Linked DNA regions of Myxococcus guangdongensis. Each later gene encodes a partner of the first gene's protein in a complex. Links are inferred from orthologs where the notes say so. Each region holds a gene or a part of one and is shown on either strand. Other genes may lie near its edges.

Region 1 (8,292 bases):
TCGGAGAGGTCCCCGTCGGTGCGGTTGCCGTCCATGATGGAAACATCATCGGCACAGGTTTCAATCGCCGCGAAGTGGATCGCAATCCCCTCGCCCATGCGGAAGTCCTCGCACTGGATGCCGCTCGAAGGCATCTGGGGGTCTGGCGGTTGACGGGCGTCACCCTATACGTGACGTTGGAACCGTGTGCCATGTGCGCCGGGGCGCTGGTCCAGTCCAGGGTGACTCGCCTCGTGTTTGGCGCCATGGACCCGAAAGCCGGCGCGGTCGGCTCTCTCTACAATCTGGCCGAGGAACCCCGGCACAACCACCGGCTCCAGGTCACTCGTGGTATCCTCGCTGAGGACAGCGCGACTCTTCTCAAAACGTTCTTCGGGCGCTTGCGCGCGAAGCGACGCGACAATTGAATACTTGGAGAGCTGGCCGAGTGGTCGAAGGCACCTGACTCGAAATCAGGCATACCGGTAACGGTATCGTAGGTTCGAATCCTACGCTCTCCGCTCCAGACTTTATGGAGAGGTGGCCGAGCGGTTGAAGGCGCACGCCTGGAACGCGTGTATATCTGAAAGGGTATCGTGGGTTCGAATCCCACCCTCTCCGTTGTTGATACTGCAGTTGATGTCTACAGCCTTTGTGGTCGGGACAACGTGGGGGCGCGAACCCCGCCAGGTCCGGAAGGAAGCAACGGTAGCGTACCACCGCGTGTGTCCCGGCCGTTCTGAAGAGCCAGTCTCCCTCGGGAGGCTGGCTCTTCGCCTTTGCGGGCTACGGCGTTCACCCTCGGCGGGAGGGCCGGCGCCCTCCCCTTCTGACTTCAGTCGCGGACGAGCAGCGTCTCGCGGCCGATGCGCTCCGCAATCCGGAAGCCGCCGGCCTGGAGCTCGGGCAGGGACCGGTCCTCGAAGGAGACGGCGCGGTTGAAGGTCCTGTCGTTCAGCCCTCGCTGGAAGGCTTCGTCGCGGGGCCAGTCACAGGTGAGCCAGGGGATTCGCTGGCCCAGGTAGAAGAAGCCGCCGGAGCCCCAGAGCCCCTCGTTGACGATGAGCAACCCCGTGGCGCCGCCCATCCGCGTCGACGCGACGATGGCGCGGAACTGGTCGGCGCGCAGGTCCTGGGGCGGGAACCAGCGGGCGGAGACGAGCCCCGTCACGAGCGCTATCGCCGTCACGCCCCAGCGAGCGGACGCGGGAACGCGCGTGGTGAGGAGGTCCGCGACGACGGGCACCGCCGCGAGCACGCCCAACACCAGCGCCGGGTAGAGGAAGCGCTCTTCCTTGTGCGCGGTGACGAGCAGCACGCCCAGGTAGACGGCGGCGCACGTCAGCGGCAGGGACATACCGGTGCGTCCTCGCCTCGCTGCCTCCAGGCCCAGGGGCACCGCGACCCAGGCCCAGACGGGAACGGCCGTCACCAGGGGCAGCAGGTAGAAGCCGGGAGCCGCCGAGCCGAAGCGGGCGGCGGCCTCGCCCGAGAGGACGTTGAAGCGGACATAGGTGAAGAACGAGTGGAAGGGGCTGCCCCAGGTGAGGTGGTCCAACAGCCCCAGCCCCGCCGCGACGACGAGCCCGCCCAGGCAGGTGAAGGCCAGCATCCGCCAGCGCCGTGCCACCAGCAGATAGAGCAGCGCGGTGAGGACACAGATGGCGGACGGGTAGCGCGTCACCACCGCGAGCCCGAGCGCGGCGCCACCCAGGAGCCCGGCCCTCGCCTCACGCTCTCGCCGGTCCAGGGCCTCCAGGGCCACCACCAGGAAGGACGTGGAGAAGGACTCCGCCAGGGTGCGTCCGGCGAAGACGAGCACCGGCCCGTAGAGGCCCACCAGCAGGACGGCCAGCCAACCTCCCGAGACTCCCGTGCGCCGGGCGGCGAAGCGGTACACGGCCCACAGGCTCCACGCATGCAGCGCGAGCTGGGGCACGGCCGTCATCGCGCGGTAGCCCTGGGGGTCGGTGATGCCCAGCATCCCCGCCAGCTTCAGGAAGCCGGCCAGGACTCCAGGGACAGCCCAGTTACGGATGCCATCGCGCCACTCCCACGCCAGCACGCCGTAGCCGTGCACGCGCCAGTACGCGGGCTCCAGCGCCTGGAACACCTCGTCGGGGTGGATGCGGCCCAGCTGCGCCACGGCGATGACGGCGGGCAGCAGCGCCACGACGACGAGGGTCGCCAGCGCGAGGCGGGAGGGCCTTGCCGGAGGATGGGGCCGAGCGTCATCCGACGGCAGGGGCTCGGGTGGCATGGGCGGGGTGGGCGTCTCGGGCAGGGCGGCGGACACGGGCGCCCGGGACTCTCCCCGGCCCCGCGGCGAGGTGCAAGCCATCGGACGTTTGTCCGCCAGGGCCTCGCTCGGGTAGGAACGCGGTTCCCTCGAGAAGGAGCAGGCCATGCCGGACGTCATCGTGGTGGGAGCGGGGCACAACGGACTCGTGACAGCGGCGATGCTCGCGCGCCGGGGCCTGTCCGTCACCGTCCTGGAGGAGAAGGACGTCATCGGCGGAGCGTGCCGGACGGAGTACCCGTTCAAGAGCGCGCCCGGGCTGGGCGTGTCCACGGGCGCGTACCTGTTGGGATTGATGCCGCCGGAGCTCCTGCGCGAGCTGGAGCTGGACCTGCCCCTCAAGCGGAGGGACCCGCACTACTTCCTGCCCACCACGGGCGAGCGCTATCTGTTGTTCGGCTCGGATGAGCGCGAGCTGAAGCGCCAGTTCCTCGAGTTCTTCTCGCAAGCGGACTGGGAGGCCAACCAGGCGATGAACACGGAGCTGGCCGCGCTGCGCGACGACCTGGCGCCCGCGTGGCTCAAGCCGCCGCTGTCCCACGAGGAGACCGCCGAGCGCTACATCCGGCCCGCGCTGCGCGAGCACTTCATCAAGCTGTGTCGAGGCTCCGCGCGCCAGTACCTGGAGCGCTTCGGCTTCAAGTCCGACTTCGTGAAGGCGATGTACGCGGTGACGGACGCGTTCTCCGGACTGGACGGCGGCTATGACACGCCGGGCACGGGGATGAACCTGCTCGTCCACAACATGTGCCGGCTGCCGGGCAGCGGAGGCACGTGGATGATTGTCGGCGGCGGCATGGGCACCGTCACCCAGTCCATCGCCAACGTCGCGCGCAAGCACGGCGCGGTCATCCGCACGGGCGCGAAGGTGACGTCGGTGCGCGTGGACGCGGGCGTGGTGAAGGGCGTGGTGCTGGAGAACGGCGAGGAGCTCCAGGCCTCGGTCGTCGTGTCCAACGGAGACCCGTTCCGCACGCTGAAGCTGGTGGACACCGCGGCGTTGCCGGCGGACTACCGCGCGAAGGTGGGCGCGATGGCGGTGCCGGGCACCACGCTCAAGGTGAACCTGTGTCTGAAGGAGCTGCCGAAGTTCACGTGTCTGCCCGAGGACAAGGGCCAGTTCGGCCCCACCATCCACCTGCTGCCGCAGGAGGACGACGTGCTCGGCGCACTGGAGCGCTCGTATCGCGACACGCAGGCGGGCAGGCTGTCCGACTTCCCCTCCATCGAGTGGTACATCCACACCACGGTGGACCCGTCGCTGCGCGACGCCGAGGGCCGCCACAACTCCGCGCTCTTCGTGGAGTGGGTGCCCTACAAGCTCGAGGGCACGACGTGGGAGAAGGAGGAGTCGCGCTACGTGCAGCAGCTGTTGTCGGTGTGCGACCGCTTCGCGCCGGGGACGAGTGATTTGGTCCAGGAGTACTTCGCCCTCACGCCCCCGAAAATCGAGAGCCACTTCGGAATCACCGGCGGCCACATCCACCATGTGGACAACAAGCTGGGCTTCACCGACAGGCTGCCCTACGAGACGCCGGTGCAGGGGCTCTACTTCTGCAGCGCGGGCTGCCACCCGGCGGGCAGTGTCATCGGCGCGGCGGGGCACAACTCGGCCCAGGTCGTCCTGAAGGCGCTCGGACGCTGAGTCGCAGCGCCTGGAGATGGATCCTTCGCGCCGTCGTGTTTAGATGACTGCCCCCATGAGCTACCTCGTCCTCGCCCGCAAATGGCGTCCGCAGAAGTTCGATGACATGACCGGACAGGAGCACGTCGTCCGGACCATCGCGAACGCCATCAAGATGGACCGGGTGGCGCACGCGTACCTGTTCTGCGGCCCGCGTGGCGTGGGCAAGACGACGGCCGCACGCCTGCTCGCCAAGGCCCTCAACTGTGAGAAGGGCCCCACGGCGACTCCCTGCGGTGAGTGCCGGGCGTGCACGGAGATTGCCGCCGGCACCAGCGTGGACGTGGCGGAGATCGACGGTGCCTCCAACAACGGCGTGGAGAACGTCCGCGAGATTCGCGAGAACGCGAAGTACCTGCCGCAGCGCGACCGGCACAAGATCTACATCATCGACGAGGTCCACATGCTGTCCGGGGCGGCGTTCAACGCGCTGCTCAAGACGCTGGAGGAGCCGCCCGGGCACGTGAAGTTCATCTTCGCGACGACCGAGGCGCACAAGCTCCCGGACACCATCCTGTCGCGCTGCCAGCGCCACAACTTCCGCCGCATCTCCGCGGCGCGGATGCTCCAGCGACTGCAGGAGATCTGCAAGGCGGAGGGCGCGGGCATCTCGGACCGCTCGCTGTCGCTGGTGGTGCGCCAGTCCGAGGGCGGCATGCGCGACGCGCTCAGCCTGCTGGACCAGGTGCTCGCCTCGTGCGGCGCGAACCCCACGGACGAGGAGGTCGCCGAGGCGCTGGGCGCCATCGATCGAACGATGGTGCAGGACTTCGCCGATGCGCTGGTGCACAAGGATGCCAAGCGCGTGCTTGAGCGCGTGGAGGAGGTCTTCAACCGGGGCCTCGACTTGAAGCGCCTCGCGGAGGAGCTGGCGATGCAGCTTCGCCACCTCTTCGTCACCAAGACGCTGGGCGAGGCGCCCGCGGAGCTGGCGGAGTCCGAGCAGAAGGCGCTCGTGGCGCTGGCGAAGGACGCGGAGAGCGCGCAGCTCACGCGGCTGTTCGACGTGGTGCATGGCTCGGTCTGGGATGTGTCGCGCGCGGCGCAGCCGAGGCTCGCGCTGGAGATGGCGCTGTTGAAGGCCATCCAGCTGTCGCCGGGGGGTTCGATTCCGGAGCTGCTCGCGAAGGTGGACCGGCTCACGGCCGGACTGCCTCAGGCGGACAAGGCCAATGCTGGAGCGCCGGGAGGTCGCTCCAGCTCCACGAACTTTCGCGCCTGAGCCTCGCCAGGCTCCGTCCATCGAAGCCGCGCCCACCCCTCGTCCGTGGGAGATGGGTCGAGCTGCGCCCACTGCGGGACAGCAGCCCGTCTCGACGCAGAGGCATGTGGGCACTTCCGCGGGAGCGCCGTCGAACGATGGCGCGTCCACGGCGATGCCTTCGGCGCAGCAGTCGCCGAATGGCGGCGTGGATCCGCAGGGGGTGGCGGTCAACGGAAGCCCGTCGTCGGCCCACGGAGCGTCGGCTCGCGGGCCGATGGGTGGCGCGTTCGACGGTGCGCCATCCGTCGCGCAGAGCGGGACGAGCAGCTCCGCGGGTTCATCGCACGCAGGGCCGTCGGCATCGCCTCAGGGTGGTCCATCGGATGCGTCCCGCGCGCCTGTGGGACATGCCCCCGTCGGAATGACGGGACGTGCTCCCTCGGGCCCACCTTGGGATGCTCCTGGGTCATCCACGGGACAGCCCACCCCTGGGGCGACGGCACGTACTCCGTCGGGCCCTCCCTGGGATGCGCCGGCTCCTGCGTCCGGACAGCAGTCCGCGGGAGACTTCGCGCGCCCCACGCAAACGTCTCGGTTCGATGCGCCCGCGTCATTCGACACGCAGCGCTCCGGCGCCTCTCGCTACGACGACGCCGACTACCAGCCCGAGCCACCGCCGGACATCGACCTGCCGCGACACAGCGGGGACGCATCCGACGAGCCACCCGCCAACATCGCGCCGCCACGACATGACGGGGCCGTGCGTGAAGTCCCCGCGCCCCAGCCAGCCGCGGGCGCGTGGACGCCTCCGCCCTCCGTCAGCGCCGCCCCTCCCGTCCCCGCCACCGGGCCGGTCATCGCCGGGCTGCCCCCCTCCGCCGCGCGCCCCCTGTCCTTCCTGCGCAACGGCGGCGGCGCCCAGGCGGTCTCGGACGCTCCGCCACCGGCCGCCTACCCCGTCGAGAATCCCCTGCCCTCGGGCCCCGTCCTCGAGGGTCTGCCCCCGTCCGCCGCGCGCCCCCTGTCCTTCCTGCGCAACGGCCCTCCCGCGCCCACGCCCCCGGCGGCACCAGCCCCGCAGCAGCCCATCGCCCCGCCCGGCCCGCATGCGGGCGCCACCCCGCTCTCCCGCACCACCGAGCCGGCGCCCACCGTCCGCGTCATCAACGTCCGCAAGCCCGAGCCGCCGCCCGGCCCGCCCGAGCCGCCGCCCTACGGCGACAGCGACGAGGAATCGCGCTTCTATCCAGAAGAGGCCTCCCCTGGCGGCTGCGCCTCCGGCGAATGCATCCCCGAGCCCGAGGCCCCCGTCGCGGAACCCGAGCCCGAGCCGCCTCCCGTGGCCGCCTCGCCTCCCCCCGTGGCGCGCGGGCGCGACAACCCCAACCTGCCGCTCATCGAGCGTTGGCGTGCCGCGGTGGAGTCCGTGAAGGCGGGCTCCCTGCGCCACGGCACCGCCCTCGCGAACGGCCGGCTCATGTCGATGAAGGCCGGGGAGATCATCCTCGGCTACCTCCCCGCGGCGGGCCTGCACCGCATGTCGGTGTCCGCCGCCGCGGGCAAGGCCACCATCGACAAGCTCCTGGCCGAGCACTTCGGCCGGCCCGTGAAGCTGTCCTTCCAGGACGTGTCCGCGGATGACTCCCGGGCCGCGCCCAGCCTCGCCGAGCGCGACGCGCAGAGCCGCGCCACCCATGAGAAGAACACCGAGAGCAAGGTGCGGAACCACGCCTCGGTCCGCTCCGTGCTCCTGGTGCTGGGTGGAGAAATCGAGCACATCCAGATCTACGAGCCCGAGCGCCCCTCCGCCGCCTCGGCCGCCGACGCTCCTGTCGAAGCCCCCGACGACAGCGCCTGACAATGGACGCGCGCAACGCTAGGGTGCGCGCCACACTCCACGCCCGTACCGAGGAAGCACATGCCCGGCGTCGACCTGAACTACTTCATCCGGCAGGCGAACAAGCTGACGGAGAAGATCGAAGAGCGCAAGCAGCAGCTGGCCGAGGAGACCGTCGAGGCCAAGGCCGGCGAGGGCCGCGTCACCGTCGTGGCCAACGGCATCCAGGAGATCCGCAGCATCAAGATCGACAAGGAAGCCATCGACCCGAACGACACGTCGATGCTCGAGGACCTCATCACCGCCGCGGTGAACGCCGCCCTGGCGAGCAGCCGTCAGCACATGCAGCGCGAGCTCGCGAAAATCTCCGGCGGCATCAAGATCCCCGGCGTTACCTGATACCGGATGACTCCCGATCCGCTGAACCGCCTCGTCGCCCAGCTCGCGAAGCTGCCAGGCATCGGGGAGAAGACCGCCCAGCGCCTCGCGTTCCACATCCTGCGCTCTCCGGGCGAGTACGCCTCCGAGCTGTCGCAGGCCATCCGCGAGGTGAAGGAGAAGGTGCACCTGTGCGTGCGCTGTTTCTCCCTCACGGACACGGAGACGTGCGGCTTCTGTCGGGACCACCGCCGTGACGAGCGGGTGCTGTGCGTCGTGGAGACCTTCGCGGACCTGATGGCGCTCGAGCGCACCCGCGAGTTCAAGGGCCGCTACCACGTGCTGCACGGCGTGCTGTCCCCGCTCGAGGGCGTGGGCCCGGACCAGCTCCGCATCAAGGAGCTGTTGGAGCGCCTCAGCGACAGTCAGGTGGAGGAGCTCATCCTCGCCACCAACCCGGACGTCGAGGGCGAGGCCACCGCGCTCTACCTGACGCGCCTGCTCAAGCCCATGGGCCTGCGCCTCACCCGCATCGCCCAGGGCCTGCCCATGGGCGGTGACCTCGAGTACGCCGACCAGGCCACGCTGGCGAAGGCGCTGTCCGCCCGCCGCGACCTCTAGGCCTATGCTCCGGCGCCGGGAGCTCCCGGCGCCGTGCTGCTTCCTACGGTGTCAGCCGCCAGGCGAACGGCACCACCGCGTTCACCTCCCCGTCGACATGCGCCGGGAAGCGCAGCCGCTCCGCCTGCGCTTGGAGACAGCGGCCCACGCCCGTCCCCGCCAGCGCCCCGCTCACGCTCGCCCGCGCCTTGCCGGTCGACGCGATGGAGAACTCCACCTGGACCTGGCCCTCGCTCGACGGCAGGTCCTTGCGGTTCTTCTCGAAGCACGCGGTGATTCGCGAGCGCCCC
Region 2 (2,796 bases), on another replicon or contig:
TGCAGCGCGTGCGTCCCCTGCCCCATCGCGTCCTCCGCGTAGGACAGCGCGCCGCGGAAGTCGCGCTTCTGGAGCGCCTCGGACAGCTCGAAGAACTCCTCCTCGCGCGCGTGGTGCACCAGCATCACCACGTCGGAGCGCTCGATGGCGGGCCCCTCCGAGTACGTGGCCAGCTTCTCCAGCTCCGACTGCAGCAGGCGGATGTTGCCGCCCACGCGCTCCTTGAGCTCCTCCAGCGCGCCAGGCCCCAGCTTCTTCTTGAAGGGCGCCAGGAACTCCTTGGCGATGTCGGAGAGGTCCAGGTCCTTGTGGCGCGCGGCCACCTTGCGCTCGACGACGTGGCCCTTGTCCTGCGCCAGCTTCACCAGCGGGTTCTTCGCGTCCACCTCCGTGGCCGCCATCACCAGCGCGTGTCCCGCCGGCGCGCCCTTCTGGATGAGGTCGATGAGCACGGTGGCGTCGCCCTCGGGGGCGCTGATGCGCTCCTCCTTGCAGAAGGCCGCGGCCTCCTTCAGGAACGCCACGTCCGCCTCCGCGAGGTCGACGTTCAGCTCCTCCTTCCACTGCTCCACCGACGGCGCCTTGGACGCGGACGGGTCCAGCTGGTCCACGCCCCAGCCCGCGCGCGCCGCCAGCGCCAGCAGTCGCCGGGCGCCCTCCTTGCGCTTGCCCGCCTTCCACGCCTCGCGCGCCTTGGCCAGCGGATCTCCGCGCCCCTTCTTCGGCGCGAGGAACTCCGGGTCCCTCACCACCACGACCTTGCGGCCGGGGAACAGCGGCAGGGTGGCCAGCTCCTGCGCCACCTCGCGCGGGCTGCCCGCGTCCAGCGTGACGAGGTTGAGGCCCACCGCCGCGTCGGGCACCAGCAGCTTGACCAGCTCGTCGGCGCCCTTGCGGACCAGGAACTCCTCGCCCCACAGCAGGTACAGCGGCGCGAGCTTCCCGGCCTTCACGCCCGCCAGCACGTCGTCCAGCTCCGAGCTCATCGGGACGTCTCCGTGAACAGGTCGATGAGCATCCGCTCCAACTGCAGCCGGGGCGCGCCGTTGCGGGCCACCGCCGCGCGCGCGCCGTCGAGCAGCGCATGGCGACGGTGCAGCCACGCATCGGACAGCCGCGCGCCCACCTCCACCGCCAGCGCACGCAGGTCGCGGTTCGCCAGCGAGTCCTCGCGGCCGACCTTGGCCAGGGCCACGTCGCGCGTCCAGAGCGTCAACAGCTCCAGCGTCGCCTCCGCGTCCTCGCGCGAGCCGCCGTGCTCGTCCGCGAAGCGCAAGAGCCCCACCGCGTTGTCGCCGCGCAGGCTCTCGAAGGCCGTCACCACGTCCTTGCGGCGGGCCAGCGCCTCCACGTCCAGCGACAGCGCGCGGCCCAGGCTGCCTCCGGCCATGATGGCCGCCAGCTGCGCGGTGTCCGCGTCCAGCTTGCGCTCGGTGCGCACGCGCTCGGCGACCAGCTCCACCGGCAGCGGGCCGAAGTGCACCTTGCTGCACCGGCTGCGGATGGTGGGCAGCAGCTTGTCCATGGCGCTGGCCACCAGCACCAGCGTGGTGTCCGACGGCGGCTCCTCCAGCGTCTTGAGGAACGCGTTCTGCGCCTGCACGTTCATCGCCTGCGCGGAGACGAGGATGGCCACCTTGCGGCGCGACTCCAGCCCGCGCAGGGCCAGCCGCTCCTGCAGCTGGCGGATCTGCTCCACGCGCAGATCCCGGCTCGGCGTGCCCGTGAAGTCCGAGCGCCCCGCGAGGCCTCGCGACACGCGCTCATCGTCGGGCATCACCCAGGTGACGTCGGGGTGGAGGCCGCGCGCCACGCGCGTGCAGCTGGCGCAGGTGCCGCAGCCCACGTCCGGCTGCTCGGGGCAGGTGAGCGCCTGGGCCAGGCCCACGGCTGCTCGCTCCTTGCCCACGCCCTCCGGCCCCGCGAAGAGATACGCGTGGTGCACCGCGCCAGAGCGAAGTGCCGCCTGAAGTGAATCAATCGCGCGGGGCTGTCCCAGCACCGATGCGAGGGTCATGGCGCGTGTATCCCCGCTTGCGCGCCACGCGTCAACCGCTGCCTTGACCCCCATGTACGCGCGGGAGAGAGTCAGGGGGTCTTGCTGCCTTTCCTCCAGAGCAATCTGTCCCTGGCCGTCGGCGCGATATTGGCGCTGGTGCTGCTGGGAACCCGGGCCTCCAGCCAGGACGTGGACCTGAAGCGGGATCTCACCGGGGCCCTGCGGCTGATGGTGATGTTCCTCATCCTGCGCGTGGCGGCCTGGGCGATGCCCGCCACCACGCCGCCCGGGCCGATGAAGGCGCTGCAGGTCGCCTGGATGCTGACGTTCGCGTTCGGCGTCATCCGCGCGGGCGTGGGCTTCGGGCTGAAGCTGATGAGGCTGCGCTCGACGTCGGTGGCGACGCCGAAGATCCTCCGCAACGTCATCGACTTCCTGCTGTACACGCTCGCCGCGGTCCCCATCGTCCAGACGCAGCTGGACCTGGACCTGACGGGCCTGGTGGCCACGTCCGCGGTGCTGTCGGTGGTCATCGGTCTGGCGCTCCAGGAGACCCTGGGCAACCTCTTCGCGGGCCTGTCCCTGCAGTTGGACAAGCCCTTCGAGGTCGGCGACTTCGTGCGCATCGGCGAGCACGTGGGGCGCGTGGCGCAGGTCAACTGGCGCTCCATCCGCATCATGACGTTCCGCCGCGAGCTGGTGACGCTGCCCAACTCCATGGTGGCCAAGGAGCAGCTCAAGACGTTCAACCAGGACCGCGAGCCGGTGGGCGTGGACATGCAGGTGCGCGCCTCGTA

The links. Proteins that work in one complex are often made in the same cells at the same time.
Region 2: dnaX (region 1) and holB share a complex: the UniProt entries of both Bacillus subtilis proteins name them as parts of the DNA clamp loading complex. The link is inferred for Myxococcus guangdongensis from one-to-one orthologs.

Annotation. Positions count from the first base shown.
Region 1 is NZ_JAJVKW010000023.1:89,407-97,698, forward strand. Bases 3,089-6,081 are described here. They hold dnaX (DNA polymerase III subunit gamma/tau), read left to right. Parts: upstream 3,089-3,978; coding sequence 3,979-5,184; downstream 5,185-6,081. Other genes in these bases: LXT21_RS42115 (phytoene desaturase family protein), read left to right, coding at 3,089-3,923; LXT21_RS42125 (DNA polymerase III subunit gamma/tau), read left to right, coding at 5,927-6,081. In the rest of the region: tRNA adenosine(34) deaminase TadA, read left to right, coding at 1-407; LXT21_RS42110 (glycosyltransferase family 39 protein), read right to left, coding at 815-2,320; more of LXT21_RS42115, read left to right, coding at 2,385-3,088; more of LXT21_RS42125, read left to right, coding at 6,082-7,024; LXT21_RS42130 (YbaB/EbfC family nucleoid-associated protein), read left to right, coding at 7,085-7,402; recombination mediator RecR, read left to right, coding at 7,409-8,002; LXT21_RS42140 (protein kinase domain-containing protein), read right to left, coding at 8,046-8,292. UniProt on the Bacillus subtilis protein: Part of the beta sliding clamp loading complex, which hydrolyzes ATP to load the beta clamp onto primed DNA to form the DNA replication pre-initiation complex.
Region 2 is NZ_JAJVKW010000005.1:660,519-663,314, reverse strand. It holds holB (DNA polymerase III subunit delta'), read right to left. Parts: upstream 2,018-2,796; coding sequence 983-2,017; downstream 1-982. Other genes in the region: LXT21_RS19275 (mechanosensitive ion channel family protein), read left to right, coding at 2,099-2,796; holA (DNA polymerase III subunit delta), read right to left, coding at 1-986. UniProt on the Bacillus subtilis protein: DNA polymerase III is a complex, multichain enzyme responsible for most of the replicative synthesis in bacteria.